DNA from 3 places in the Arthrobacter sp. 1088 genome. Region 1 is predicted to be linked to each of the others. Evidence: riboswitches for the same ligand, from Rfam matches in the RefSeq annotation. Region 1 holds a riboswitch; each other region holds the start of a gene.

Region 1 (4,713 bases):
CGCAGCGAGCAGCGCGGACTTGGTGGCTTCGGTGAGCCCTTGGCCACCCATGAGCTTCACGTAAGCCCAGGAAATCGGGAGCACACCGGCGGAGCCGTAGCGGGATGCAGAGATGGCCACGCCACCTTCAGATGAAACATTGTTCGCATCCCCGGGCATGAACGGTGCCAGGTGTGCCTTTGCCGCAACCGGACCAACACCGGGTCCACCGCCGCCGTGCGGGATGCAGAAAGTCTTGTGCAGGTTCAGGTGGGATACATCGCCGCCGAACTTGCCCGGCTGGGCGAGCCCAACGAGTGCGTTGAGGTTTGCGCCGTCAACGTACACCTGGCCTCCGGCAGCATGGATCGAGTCGCAGACCTCCCGGACGTCAGCGTCGTAAACACCGTGCGTGGACGGGTACGTGATCATGATGCAGGACAGGACGTCCTTGTTGGCCTCGATCTTGGCGGCCAGGTCTTCGTGGTCGATGGTGCCATCAGGGGCGGTGGCCACCACTACTACCTTCATGCCAGCGAGCACAGCCGAGGCCGCGTTGGTGCCGTGCGCCGAGGCAGGAATAAGGCACACGTTGCGCTGCTCGTCGCCACGGGAAAGGTGGTAGCCGCGGATCGCAAGGAGGCCCGCGAGCTCACCCTGGGAACCGGCGTTCGGCTGGATGGAGACCTGATCGTAGCCGGTGATCTCAGTGAGGTCCGCTTCCAGCCCTTCAATGAGCTCGCGCCAGCCAGCGGTCTGGTGATCCGGAGCGAACGGGTGGATGGAGGCGAACTCCGGCCAGGAGATTGCTTCCATCTCGGCGGTAGCGTTCAGCTTCATGGTGCAGGAACCCAACGGGATCATGGTGCGGTCCAAGGCGAGGTCGCGGTCCGAAAGCTTGCGGATGTAGCGCAGCAGCTGGGTCTCGGAACGGTGCGTGTTGAACACCGGGTGCTGCAGGAAATCACTGGTTCGGACCACGTCTGAGGGCAGCTCAAACCCGGAAGCGTCCTTCACCGGACCGGCACCAAAGGCGACGGCTACCGCAGAGAGGACCTCCGGCGTCGTGGTTTCATCGAGGGAAACGCCAACCGTGTCAGCATCGATGCGACGCAGGTTGATACCGCGGGCTTCGGCGGCCGCGATGACTTTGTCAGCCTTGCCGGGTACGCGGACAGTGAGGGTGTCGAAGAAGGATTCAGACACGAGTTCACGGCCGGCGGTCTTGAGGGCAGTGGCCAGCGTGCGGGCGTGGCCGTGCACGGTTTCGGCGATCGCCTTCAGGCCTTCCGGACCGTGGTAGACCGCGTACATCGAAGCCACGATCGCGAGTAGTGCCTGCGCGGTGCAGATGTTGGACGTCGCCTTTTCGCGGCGGATGTGCTGCTCGCGGGTCTGAAGGGCCAGACGGTAAGCCGGGACTCCGGCGTTGTCCTTGGAGACGCCGACGATGCGGCCCGGGAGCGTGCGCTCCATGCCTTCGCGGACTGCCATGTACGCAGCGTGGGGGCCGCCGAAGAACAGCGGAACACCAAAGCGCTGCGCAGTTCCGACGGCGATATCGGCGCCCTGCTCGCCCGGGGGCGTGATGAGGGTGAGCGCCAAAAGGTCGGCAGCGACAGTGACCAGCGCCCCGCGCTCCTTGGCGTCAGCGATGACGCCGGAGTGGTCGAAAACGCGGCCCGAAACACCGGGCTGCTGCAGGACGATGCCGTTGATATCGCCGTCGGGAAGCCCTGCGGAGAGGTCGGCAATCTCCACCTCGAAGCCGAGCGCCTCGGCGCGGCCCTTCACGATGGCGATGGTCTGCGGGAGGAGGTCGGCGTCCAGGACAGTCTTGCCGTCCTTCGCGGTCTTGGACTTGTTGGCACGACGCATCAGCAGCGAAGCCTCGGCCACAGCGGTGGCTTCATCCAGCAGCGAAGCGTTGGCCACGGGAAGTCCGGTGAGGTCCTGGACCATGGTCTGGAAGTTCAGGAGAGCTTCAAGACGGCCCTGCGAAATCTCGGGCTGGTAAGGCGTGTACGCCGTGTACCAGGCCGGAGCTTCCAGGATGTTGCGTCGGATAACCGGCGGCGTAACGGTGTCGTAGTAGCCCTGGCCGATCAGCTGGATGGCGGTCTTGTTCTTGGACGCAAGCTTGCGGAGCTCGGCGAGGACCTGGGTCTCGCTAAGGGCGGCCTGGAGCGTCAGCGGCGTGGCTTGCCGGATGGAATCGGGGACCGCAACATCTACCAGGCCGTCTACGGAGTCGTAGCCGATTGCCTTGAGCATGGTGTCAACGTCGGCCTGACGGCGGGCGCCGATGTGCCGGTCCGCGAAAGCGGTGGGGGTTGATTGAACAGTCAAGAGGAACTCCATGATTCAGGCGCCCTATGTGCGCCACGATGATGTGGGTTCCTCCCCGCTCTGTATTGGACCTGAGAGATTCCGCAGGAATGGTTGCCTGCTTGCACCGTCGGTGAGCCCAGTTACCTGGACTGCTTTCCAGAGTTGCCTCGCCGTGGCGGTACGTGGGCCTGAGAGATTCCTGGGGAGGATTTGCTCCTACGGCGCCTGACTGGATGTACCGGCAGGACTCTCCCGCCACAGATCAAAAGCATTGCGTCACGTCAGTGACACGGTTCACACCATAGCGGGTTATCTGGAAAAAGCGCAAGCAAGGGATACCTACCGGTGCATTGCCTCGTGGATCTGGAGCGCGAACCACAACTGGGCAACAGTGGAGGTTTCACCCATGTCCAGCCCCGTCAATTCGCCGATTTTCCGTATCCGATAGATGATGGTTTGCCGGTGCGCGAACAGGGCAGCGGCGGTTTTTTGCCAGGAACGCTGCGAGTCCAGATAGGTCCTCAGCGTGACGATGAGATCGCCTTCCTGGCTCTGCTCGTAATCGAAAATCGGGCCGAGGAGACGCCGGACCAGGGCAGTTCCTTCCTCGAAACCCGTCAGCCCCAGCCATGATGGTCCCTGCGCGTAGCGGGCCAGGCCAAGCTTGTTCGCCCGGGCCGATCCGAGCGCCCACAGTGACTCCTGCAGCGCGCGCTGAATGCCCGCCACACCCGCCGGAGCGCTGATCCCGATCGCGGCATCCGCCCCGGCACAATGAACCAGGATGTCGTCCGGCACATCAGCAGGGACCACGACGTGGAGCCGGTTGTTCCGCTTCAGGGAAGCCGACGCAACCCCGTGCCGCCACAGTTCGATGTGCACGTTAGCCAGCCTGTCGCCGTCGTCCGCTGCTTTATTGCCGGCGTCCGCGTAGAGCGAGGCGAGCAGGAAATCCTGGGGCGGAACATCAAAACCGGCCAGCCGGCTCTCCATCTCGGCCGCCCCCAATCTCCCATCCATGGCCTGCAGCAGGAACTCACCCGCCAGCCGATGGCGGCCTTCCAGCGACAGGACGATGCGCGAAAGCTGCAGTCCCAGCACGGTTGCGGCGTGCAGAAGTACGACGGCGTCCGGGTGCGGTTCGCTGTTGGGCAGCACCACGAGGAGCGCGTTGGCGTGGGTCGGGATGTCCATGGTCAGCACGTGCCGGCCCCGGATCCGGTGCCACTGGAAGTTCTTTCCCGCCAAGGACACCTGCCCGGAAAGCGGAGCCCATTCATCGGCAAGGAACCGTGGGACTGGCTGTCCCTCCGGGTGCCAGGGATGCAGGCAGCGGCGGTCCACCACGAACAGCTCCGCATCCAGTTCGGTGGCGAGCCGTTGGACCAGGCTCTGCCAATGGTCCTCCGAGGCGCCGGCCGTTCGGAGCAGGTCGTAAACCCTGGCCGTCTGCCGCAAGCGCCGGGACTCTTCGAGCAGGGAGGACTCGGCAACCGAGCGGGCGATCGCGATGAACGGCAGGGGGTAGGGGATGTTGATCAGCGGCAGCGGCAGCCGGTCACAGGCCGCCAGGAACTCCTGGGTCAGCGGAGGCGCGTGCATCTTCTCGCCGATGGCCAAGGCGCTTGCCCCGCTGTCCATAAGGGCCTCGGCGAGCGCCACTTGTCCCGCGGCGTCGGCCGGAATCGAGAGTCCATTGGTCATCATCAGCTCTCCACCTGTGACCCACTCCCAGAGCCTGGGCAGATCGGAGGTGTGGGCCCAGGTGATCCGGTTGTCGCGGCCCGCGTCACCGGCCAGAAGGCTGAGCCCGAGTTGGGGTTCAGCCACGAGTTCGGCGACCGTGATTGCCATCGGATGGGGTCCTGACTCTATGATTCCCGGGGCCCGTTCCGAACCTTTTAGACATTCGTCTAAGCGTCTGGGCCATTTGTAGTCAATGTACCGCTATTCGCCGTGACCCGCGTCACCAAGAATGGAATTACTTACTTCCCGCTCAATGGCGAGCACCCCTCACACCAAGGAACCGGCAATGACAATCCACAAGCCCATCGGCCCTGTCGACGCAACCAAAGTCCCCCGGTATGCCGGACTCGGCACCTTCGCCCGCCTCCCCCAAATTGACCGCGTCCCGGACTATGACATTGCGATTGTCGGCGTACCGTTCGACGGCGGAACCTCCTTCCGGCCCGGCGCCCGTTTCGGTCCTGCCGCGGTTCGCGAGGCCTCGCGTCTCCTGCGCCCGGGCTACCACCCGGAGCTCGACGTCGAACCCGTTTACGAAGCCCAGGTTGTGGACGCCGGCGACATCGCCTGCACGCCCTACGACATCACCCGCGCTGTTCGTGAGATCGAGGAGCAGGCGTTGCCCCTCATCAGCGAAGACAAGCGGCTGATCTCGAT
Region 2 (4,713 bases), on a different contig from region 1:
TGGGCCAGCTGACTGAGGGCCGGGGAGGCAAGTTCGTCGAAGCCGGCGTACCGGGAGCCGGAGTTCTCGAGTACCGGCCCTCGGGCAGGGAACCCAGGATTATCGCAGCATCCCGGCGCGGAACACCGTACCGGGCCAAGGCCGGTTTGGCGGGGTATTACCCCAGCAGCATCACCATGCGTTACTTGACCGAGGCAGCAGTGGACCGGTTCAGGGCAGCCGGTATCCAGCCCGGATTCGACCACGATCTTTGGCCGCTCCTGCACCGGGACGCCTTGTGGGCCTATTACTCCACCCTGGCAAGGTCGCAGCCTGCCGCCATCCGCGATGCGGCGCAGTTCCTCGCGGACCTTGAGGACGCGTTGCAACCCCACGCGCACACCACCGCCAACTGGGAAAGCGACGTCGCCGCCTTGGTGGACAAGCACGTGCTTGCCTCCCGCCGACTGAATGTCCGCGGACTCGCTGCGCCCTTGGCTGGCCGGACGTTCGCGTCCCGCCGGGAACTGGATCTGGCGATAACGGCCTACCTGGACGACGACGCACGACGCTCCGCACTGGGCGAAGCGGATCCCGTGAAAATGGCAATCGGCGCACTGCATACCGGCAGGGCGATCCTGAAGTCCGTCGTGGCAGACGGTGGTATCACGGACGAATCGTGGGTCGCTGAACTGAGGGGATGGTTCGAATCGTTCGTTGAAGGCCTTGCCAGCGGGGCCCCGGCACTGCGTTCGGAGCAGTTGGCTGCTTTGGCGCGTGCCGGCGTCGTTGGTTTCGTTGGACCCGACCCGAAGTTCAGTGTGGACAGAAGCGCCAAGGTTTTCCGGGCAGTCTCTCCATGGGTCCACGACGGGCCAGCGGAGGCACCCACGTTGATTGAAGCGATGTCGCCGGCCAACAGGGTGGGCATCAATATTTCTCCACTCCTGGAACAACTCATGGCTGACGGCCTTGTGCGAACCAAAATCATGATGAGTGCCGAGGGCACGCCGGTGCAGACAACCGGACTGGATGTGGAACCGCACCCGTACCGGCCTGTGGCGTCCAACGGCTCTGTGACCCGGGGGATGTATGTTTTGGGTCTGCAATTGTCGGCGACCCAGTGGGGAACGGCCATTGCTGCCGAGGCGCGTCCAGCGACCGGGAAGGCTTATGCCAGTGGCCAGCGAACCCTGCGGGATGCCGACGAAATCGCCCGTAGCATTCTGGCCAGCTAGCTGCCTTTGTTTGCGGTGTGTCCAATGCTTCGCTAGTGTGTGAGCTGCATCACCGGCAAAGTGGTGCGCGCTTTTGATCTGCGGCGGGAGAGTCCTGCCGGTACATCCCGTCAGGCGCCGTAGGAGCAAACCCTCCCCAGGAATCTCTCAGGCCCATGTACCGCCGCGGCGAGGCAACTCTGGAAAGCAGTCCGGGCATCCGGGCTCACCGAAGGTGCAAGCAGGCCATCCCTGCGGAAACTCTCAGGTCCACCTACAGAGTGGGGAGGAACCCGAATCATCGTGGCACCCAGTGCCGCCTGAACAATGGAGTTCCTCTTGACGATTCAGCGCCCACCCTCCTCCGTCCCGCATCCAGCAGGCTCACCACACCTCGAACCACACCTCGAACGGCAGCTCAGCAACCGGCACATCCAGCTGATCGCGATAGGCGGTGCAATTGGCACGGGCCTGTTCATGGGCTCGGGAAAGACCATTTCTGCCGCTGGTCCATCTGTCATTTTCGTGTACATGATCATCGGCTTCATGCTCTTCTTCGTCATGCGCGCCATGGGCGAGTTGCTCTTGAGCAACCTGAACTACAAATCCTTCAGCGACTTTGCAGCGGACCTGCTGGGTCCCTGGGCAGGGTTCTTCACCGGCTGGACCTACTGGTTCTGCTGGGTCGTTACCGGCATCGCCGACGTCATCGCGATCGCCGGGTACTCCAAGGAGCTCTGGCCGTCCCTTCCACTCTGGGTGCCCGGATTGATCACCATCGGAATCCTGCTGCTTCTGAACCTGGCTACGGTGAAAGCATTCGGCGAGACCGAATTCTGGTTCGCCCTCATCAAGATCGTCGCCATCGCGGCACTGATCATCGTCGGTTTGTTCATGATTTTCAGCGGCTTCCAGTCCGACGCCGGACCGGCCAGCTTCACCAACCTGTGGAGCCACGGTGGCTTCTTCCCCAACGAATTCATGGGCTTCGTCGCCGGTTTCCAGATCGCCGTCTTCGCTTTCGTCGGCATTGAACTGGTAGGCACCACGGCCGCCGAGGCCAAGGACCCGGAGAAGAACCTGCCCAAGGCCATCAACTCGATTCCGGTCCGCGTGCTGCTCTTCTATGTGGGTGCCCTCATCATCCTGATGTCCGTCACCCCGTGGACCCAGTTCGCGGCCGGCCACAGCCCATTCATTGCAATGTTCTCCCTGGCCGGCCTGGGCGCGGCGGCTACGATCGTCAACCTGGTGGTTCTCAGCTCTGCGATGTCCTCAGCCAACTCGGGTATCTACTCAACGTCCCGCATGGTTTACGGATTGGCCCAGGAAGGCGACGCACCCGCCGTTTTCGGAGCATTGTCCGGACGCAAAGTACCCCGCAACGCCCTGTTCCTTTCCTGCGTCCTGCTGCTGTCCGGCGTCGTCCTCATGTATGCCGGGCAGGACATCGGCAAGGCGTTCGACATGGTGACAACCGTGTCTGCTGTCTGCTTCGTGTTCGTATGGTCCATCATCCTGGCCAGCTACCTTGCATTCCGCAAGCGGCGGCCACACCTGCATGATGCTTCGGCGTTCAAAATGCCAGGCGGCGTGGTGATGGTGTGGGTGGTTTTTGCGTTCTTTGCCTTCGTGCTTTGGACCCTGACCACGCAGCCGGACACTTTTGCTGCGCTCCTGGCCACGCCGCTGTGGTTCCTGATTCTGGGGGTGGCCTGGGTCATCCTGCGTCGCCGGCCAGCGCACCTGATTCGCTTCAAGGAGTTCCAGGCGCAGCTTGAGAAGGACGCCAAGCACACGGAGGAACCCGAGCTCGCCAAGAAGTAGGCGAAAATCCAAAAAGGTAGCCTCTCACGAGTCATCCTCGTGAGGGGCTACCTTTTTGGCGGGTCATGCGAAGGGGCCGCCTAGCCCCTCAGACACTTCTGGTACACCAACCAGGCCCATGCGTAGTGGAACCAGCCCACGGCGTCGTACCACTTGGACGGTTTGGTGGGCGGAGTGCATTGCGGAGGATTCGTGCCGCTCCCCGCAACCGTCACCAGGGCCTTCACGACGGTTCCGGACTCGACGGCGGTCAGCACCAATGTGCCACTGCCTGCAGCTGCCGCCGCGGGAACCTTGAGGTTCATTGTGGCAGTGCCTGCCGTTACCGGCACGGAGTCGAGCGTTATCGCCGCGCCCTTGCTGTCCACGAAGACGGCCCTAAGGGCGGTGTTGGCCGGGCTGCCGATCGAGGTGAGATTCAGCTTGGAGATAGCGAGTGCCATGGGCTCACCCGCTTTGACCTCTGCGGCGGTGGTGTTTACCACGGCAACTGACCGGCGCGCGAAGTCCGGAGACACGGGGTTGTGCTCACGGAGGTACTTGATCCAGGCATCGCGGTCCACCAACCCGGTGTCCTTCGTGTTGCTGCCTTCCTTGAAGATGCGGAAGTTGTCGCCGCCGGTAGCCAGGAAGCTGAACGTACCGATCCTGTACTGCCTGGCGGGGTCGATGACTGCACCGCCTACCCAGATGCCGGTGATGCGGTCGCCTTCCGGGCGGGCGGCGTCGTAGGTGTAGTTGACGTTCCTGGAAAGTCCAAGCTGCTGGTACGGGCGGCTGGGAACTGTTCCATCAACGTTGGTCTGCCACTGCTGCTCAAGAAGGGTCTTGAACTGGGCGCCAGTGAGGGAGGTAGTCCACAGGTTGTTCACGAACGGCAGGACCGCGTTGGCCTCAGCGTAGGTGATGGTGCCGTCCGGTGCGTAGTAGAGCTCGTTACGCAGGCCGCCAGGGTTCACGACGCCGATCTCCGCCGCACCCAGTTCAGGCGCCTGGAGCGTGTCCACCAAGGAGTCCGCTACCAGGTTTCCGAGGGTGGATTCGTTCGCGCGGTCGTCCCGCTTGGGGGTGCCGCCAGCCGGATCCGGAGTGAAGGCGGTGGTGATATCAGCTGTCACTGCGCCCACCGGCTGATTCCCGATCACGGCAGCATCGGCAAGAGCCTTGTCCACGATCGCCTTGACTGCGGCCACGCGAGGATAGGCGGCAACGAGGCTTTCCGAAGTGTCCGTGGTCCGATCCACCACGGCAGCTTTATAGCTTGTGACCGAATGCGTGGTGGTATCGATGGTGAGAGTAACGCTTCCCACGTTTTCGCCGTAGTTGCCGGTCTGCACAATGGGACGGGTTTTGCCGGTGGGTTGGCCGTTGGCGTCCAGCAAGGGTGCGTCCCAGGCGTATTCCTTGTGGGTGTGCCCGGTGAAGATGGCGGCTACGTCGGGGGTGGTCTCGTTGACGAGCTTGGCGAACGGTCCACCGGCTGCGACTTCCTGCTCCAGGGTGGCACCCTCCGGTGTGCCCGATGCAGCGCCGTCGTGGTTTTCCACGATGATCAGATCGGCCAGGTCTTGTGCCTTGATCTTTGCGGCCACCCGGTTGATGGCTTCCACCGGATCACCGAACTCAAGATCCGTGATGCCGGCGGGAGTCACCAGCGACGGCACTTCCTGCGTCACGGTGCCGATGACAG
Region 3 (4,713 bases), on a different contig from region 1:
GTCTCCGCTGCGCCAACGCCAACGGCCAGGACAGTCAAAGCTGACAAGAGGAACACCGGTCCGCTGCCGTGGTCACCCACAGCCACCACTAAATAGCCTGCGGCGCTGAGGGTAAGTCCGCCGGCCACTACGAATCCTGGCCGGATGCGCTTTACCAGCGGGACCACCACCAGGCCGGCGATGACCGTTGCCAGGAGCGCCGGAATCATTGCAATGCCCGCTTCCATGGGGGACTGACCTTCAACCAGCTGCAAGTGCTGGGCGAAGAAGTAGATGAAGCCCGTCATGGAAAACAAGGACAGGACGTTGGCCACGATCGCTGTGCTGAACACCCTGTTGCTGAACAGGCGGACATCCAGCATTGGGTTCTCAAGTTGCCGCTGGCGACGGACAAACAGAACGCCCATCACCAGGCCGAAGACCATGAACGCCGCTGCCGACACCCCGAATCCGTGAACGGCGAATTCCTTGATGCCGTACACGAACGGAGCCATCGTGATCACGGACAGCCCGATACTGGGCACGTCCACGCGGCCGGGGTTGGCGTCCTTGGATTCGGGAATGAGGACCCTGCCGAAGGCGAGGAGCGGCAGGAGCAGGAAGGTCGCCACCAGGAAGACAGCACCCCACCAGAAGTGCTCAACCAGCCAGCCACCGAAGATCGGGCCAAGGGCAGCGCCACCAGAGAATCCTGCGGCCCATACGGCGATCGCGAGCCGCCGGCGGTTCGGATCAGCAAAGATGTTCCGGATCAGGGACAGGGTTGAAGGCATCAGCATCGCGCCGAACACGCCAAGGGCTGCGCGGCCGGCAATCAGCCATTCCGCGGAAGGCGCGAACGCCGTAGCAGCCGAAACCGCAGCGAAGCCGGTGCTGCCGATCAAGAGCAGCCGCCGTCGTCCGATCCTGTCGCCCAGGTTGCCCATGGAAACCAGCAACGCCGCCAACACGAGCGGGTAAGCATCGATGATCCATAGGAGCTGCACGCCACCCACGTCCAGGGAGCGGGCAATTTCGGGCAGGGCGAACGTGAGCGCGGTGTTATCGACGGCCACCAGCAGCACCGGGAACATCAAGAGTGCCAGGGCCGTCCAGTCGCGCCAAGGTGCGCCTCCACCCATGACAGGACGAGCGGAACGGGGAGCTTGGGTCGAGGACGGCGTGAACATGACAGCTACTGTACCGTCCAGACGGTACAGTTTCAAATTAAGCGCCGTCGACCCCGTAGGGAATGATGTACACATGCCACGAAAACCAGTTGCCCGGGATGCGGTCCTGGATGCCTACGAAGCCCTCCTCATCGAGGTGGGGGAGCGGGCCGCCACCCTCGATGCCGTTGCCAAGCGGGCGGGCGTCTCCAAGGGTGGGCTGCTTTATCACTTCCCCAGCAAGGAATCGCTGATCAGCGCCCTGCTTGAGCGCCTGGATCGGTTGGCCCAGGAAGACGTCGAGCAAATGAAGGCTGCGCCGGACGGTTCTGCGGTTTACTTCATCCGCTCCTCCCTGTGGGCGGGAACCCCCATGGATCGGGCTTTGGTCGCTGCCACAAGACTGGCCGAAGTTGCGCATGAGGAGACCCGCCGCAGGTTTGCCGGAATCCAGCAGCAGTGGTTGGACGTCCTGGCCGAGGATGTTGGTCCGGAGGTTGCCAAAGCCGTCAGTTACATGGGCGACGGCCTGTATTTCAATGCCATGTTCGAGGGTGGCCAGGAAGGCGGCAAGGCCGGGCGGGAGGCCGACGTCGAGATCCTCCTTGGCATCCTGGACCGGCTCCGCAAGTAGCGGGCCATCCATTTGCGGCGACGCCCCCGACGTAGGACAATTGAGCCTTGTGGTGCGTCTTCACAGGGGCACGCAAAAAATTGAATATGCCTTTGATCTGCGGCGGGAGAGTCCCGCAAGCAAGTGATGCGGGCGCCGTAGGAGCAAACCCTCCCCAGGAATCTCTCAGGCCCACGCACCGCCGCGGCGAGGCAACTCTGGAAAGTAGCAGGCCTTTTGCTGCGCCCTTTTGGCGCGGAAGAAGTGCTGTGCTCACCGACGGTGCAAGCGATCGTTGTTCAAGCAACACGCGGAAACTCTCAGGTCCAATACAGAGCGGGGAGGAACCCGAGCCGCTGTGGCGTACCTAAACGCCGCCCAAGTAATGGAGTTCCTTCGTGACGGTTAGTTCAGCCTCCACCACCTTCGTCGACCGGCATATTGGCGCCCGCCGCCAGGCCGACATTGAAACCATGCTCAAGACGGTCGGCTACGACACCGTTGATTCCTTGGTTGATACTGCCGTCCCCAATGACATCCGTCAGGACGTTGCCCTCACCCTTGAAAACGCGCTCAGCGAAGTTGAGGTGCTGGCCGAGCTGCGCAAGCTTGCGTCCAAGAACAAGACCGCCGTCCAGATGATCGGGCAGGGGTACTACGACACCGTCACGCCGCCGGTTATCCGCAGGAACATCCTGGAGTCCCCGGCCTGGTACACCGCGTACACGCCGTACCAGCCGGAAATCTCCCAGGGCCGCCTCGAAGCTCTGCTGAACTTCCAGACCATGGTCCAGGACCTCGTGGGCCTGCCGATCGCCAACGCCTCCCTGCTGGACGAAGCAACGGCAGTGGCGGAGGCAGTCCTCATGATGCGCCGGGCCAATAAGTCCACCGGACAAAACGCAGCCGCCAGGGACGGGAAGACCGTCCTCGACGCCGACTGCCTTCCCCAGACCATTGCCATCGTGAAGGGCCGTGCCGAGGCACTCGGCTTCGAGGTTGAGGTCGCTGACCTTTCGCTCGGCCTCCCGGAAGGCGCCATCAACGGCGTCGTCCTGCAGCAGCCCGGCGTTTCCGGCCGCGTGTTCGATCACTCCGCCGTCATCGCTGACGCCAAGGAACGTGGCGCGCTCGTCACCGTGGCTGCAGACCTGCTCTCGCTGACGCTCATCACGCCTCCGGGCGAGCAGGGCGCCGATATCGCCGTCGGCTCCGCCCAGCGTCTGGGCGTTCCGCTGTTCTTCGGCGGCCCGCACGCCGCCTACATGGCCGTCCAGAAGGGCCTCGAGCGTTCCATGCCGGGCCGTCTGGTGGGCGTTTCCAAGGACGACGCCGGTGTCCCCGCCTACCGCTTGGCGCTGCAGACCCGTGAGCAGCACATCCGACGCGAGAAGGCCACGTCCAACATCTGCACTGCCCAGGCCCTGCTTGCCATCGTCGCCTCCATGTACGCGGTCTACCACGGCCCCGAAGGCCTGAAGGCAATCGCCGAAACCGCCCACGGTCACGCGCGCACCCTTGCAGCGTCACTGAAGGCCGCCGGCGTCGAGGTCCTTCACACATCCTTCTTCGACACCATCACCGTCCGCGTTCCCGGCAAAGCTGCCGGGATCGTAGCCGCTGCCGAGGCCAAGGGAATCAACCTGCGCGGCATTGACGCTGATCTGGTGGGCATTTCTGTTGACGAGACCACTACCTCAGAGATTGTCCGCGGCGTCCTGGATGTCTTCGGCGCTTCGGTCACCGAATCCGCCGAAGGTTTCTCGCTGGAATCTTCCGTTGAGCGTACGAGCGACTTCATGCAGCACCCGGTATTCAACACGCACCGCTCCGAAACCCAACTGCTGCGCTACATCCGCAAGCTTTCGGACCGGGACCTCGCCTTGGACCGCACCATGATTCCGCTGGGTTCCTGCACCATGAAGCTGAACGCAACCGCCGAGATGGAAGCAATCTCCTGGCCGGAGTTCGCCTCGATCCACCCGTTCGCTCCGGACTCCCAGACCGCGGGATGGCGTGAACTCATTGCCGACCTCGAATCCCAGCTGACCGAGATCACTGGGTACGACCAGGTTTCCATCCAGCCGAACGCCGGTTCCCAGGGTGAGCTCGCCGGCCTCCTTGCGATCCGCGGCTACCACCTTTCCCGTGGCGACGAGCAGCGCAATGTGTGCCTTATTCCTGCCTCGGCCCACGGCACCAACGCGGCCTCGGCTGTGCTCGCTGGCATGAAGGTAGTAGTGGTGGCCACCGCTCCCGATGGCACCATCGACCACGTGGATCTCAAAGCCAAGATCGAAGCCAACCGGGACGCCCTCTCGGCCATCATGATCACCTACCCGTCTACGCACGGTGTATACGACGCCGATGTCCGGGAAGTCTGCGACGCTATCCACGAAGCCGGCGGCCAGGTCTACATCGACGGCGCAAACCTCAACGCACTCGTTGGGCTCGCCCAGCCGGGCAAGTTCGGCGGCGACGTCTCCCACCTGAACCTGCACAAGACCTTCTGCATCCCGCACGGCGGCGGCGGACCCGGTGTTGGCCCGGTCGCTGCAAAGGCACACCTTGCCCCGTTCATGCCTGGCGACGCTGCTTCCTGGACCGAAGGCAACGACGTTCCGATTTCGGCATCCCGTTTCGGTTCGGCCGGTGTGCTCCCGATTTCCTGGGCTTACGTGAAGCTCATGGGTGGCCAGGGGCTCACCGAAGCCACCAAGTCCGCGCTGCTCGCTGCGAACTACATTGCTTCCCGCCTCAACGAGCACTTCCCGGTGCTCTACACCGGCGAAGGGGGACTCGTGGCCCACGAGTGCATCCTGGATCTCCGCGAACTGACTGCCCGCACCGGCGTCACGGCAGAGGACGTTGCCAAGCGCCTCATCGACTTCGGTTTCCACGCTCCCACACTCGCGTTCCCGGTTGCCGGCACTTTGATGGTGGAGCCGACCG

What was found. A riboswitch is a leader RNA that binds a small molecule or an ion and turns the genes downstream of it on or off. The one in region 1 is predicted to bind glycine.
Region 2: it holds a riboswitch for glycine, as region 1 does, so the genes downstream of both, cycA (D-serine/D-alanine/glycine transporter) here and gcvP (aminomethyl-transferring glycine dehydrogenase) in region 1, are expected to answer to the same signal.
Region 3: it holds a riboswitch for glycine, as region 1 does, so the genes downstream of both, gcvP (aminomethyl-transferring glycine dehydrogenase) here and gcvP (aminomethyl-transferring glycine dehydrogenase) in region 1, are expected to answer to the same signal.

What each region holds. Positions count from the first base shown of each region.
Region 1 covers NZ_JAVDSM010000005.1:242,031-246,743, forward strand. The annotation lists gene gcvP (aminomethyl-transferring glycine dehydrogenase) at 1-2,328, opposite strand, end outside; glycine riboswitch at 2,477-2,575, opposite strand; gene J2Y41_RS09850 (PucR family transcriptional regulator) at 2,650-4,164, opposite strand; gene speB (agmatinase) at 4,343-4,713, shown strand, end outside.
Region 2 covers NZ_JAVDSM010000014.1:30,711-35,423, forward strand. The annotation lists gene J2Y41_RS19470 (FAD/NAD(P)-binding protein) at 1-1,217, shown strand, start outside; glycine riboswitch at 1,292-1,390, shown strand; gene cycA (D-serine/D-alanine/glycine transporter) at 1,524-3,023, shown strand; gene J2Y41_RS19480 (ExeM/NucH family extracellular endonuclease) at 3,104-4,713, opposite strand, start outside.
Region 3 covers NZ_JAVDSM010000003.1:62,481-67,193, forward strand. The annotation lists gene J2Y41_RS05280 (MFS transporter) at 1-1,169, opposite strand, end outside; gene J2Y41_RS05285 (TetR/AcrR family transcriptional regulator) at 1,243-1,782, shown strand; glycine riboswitch at 1,876-1,973, shown strand; gene gcvP (aminomethyl-transferring glycine dehydrogenase) at 2,160-4,713, shown strand, end outside.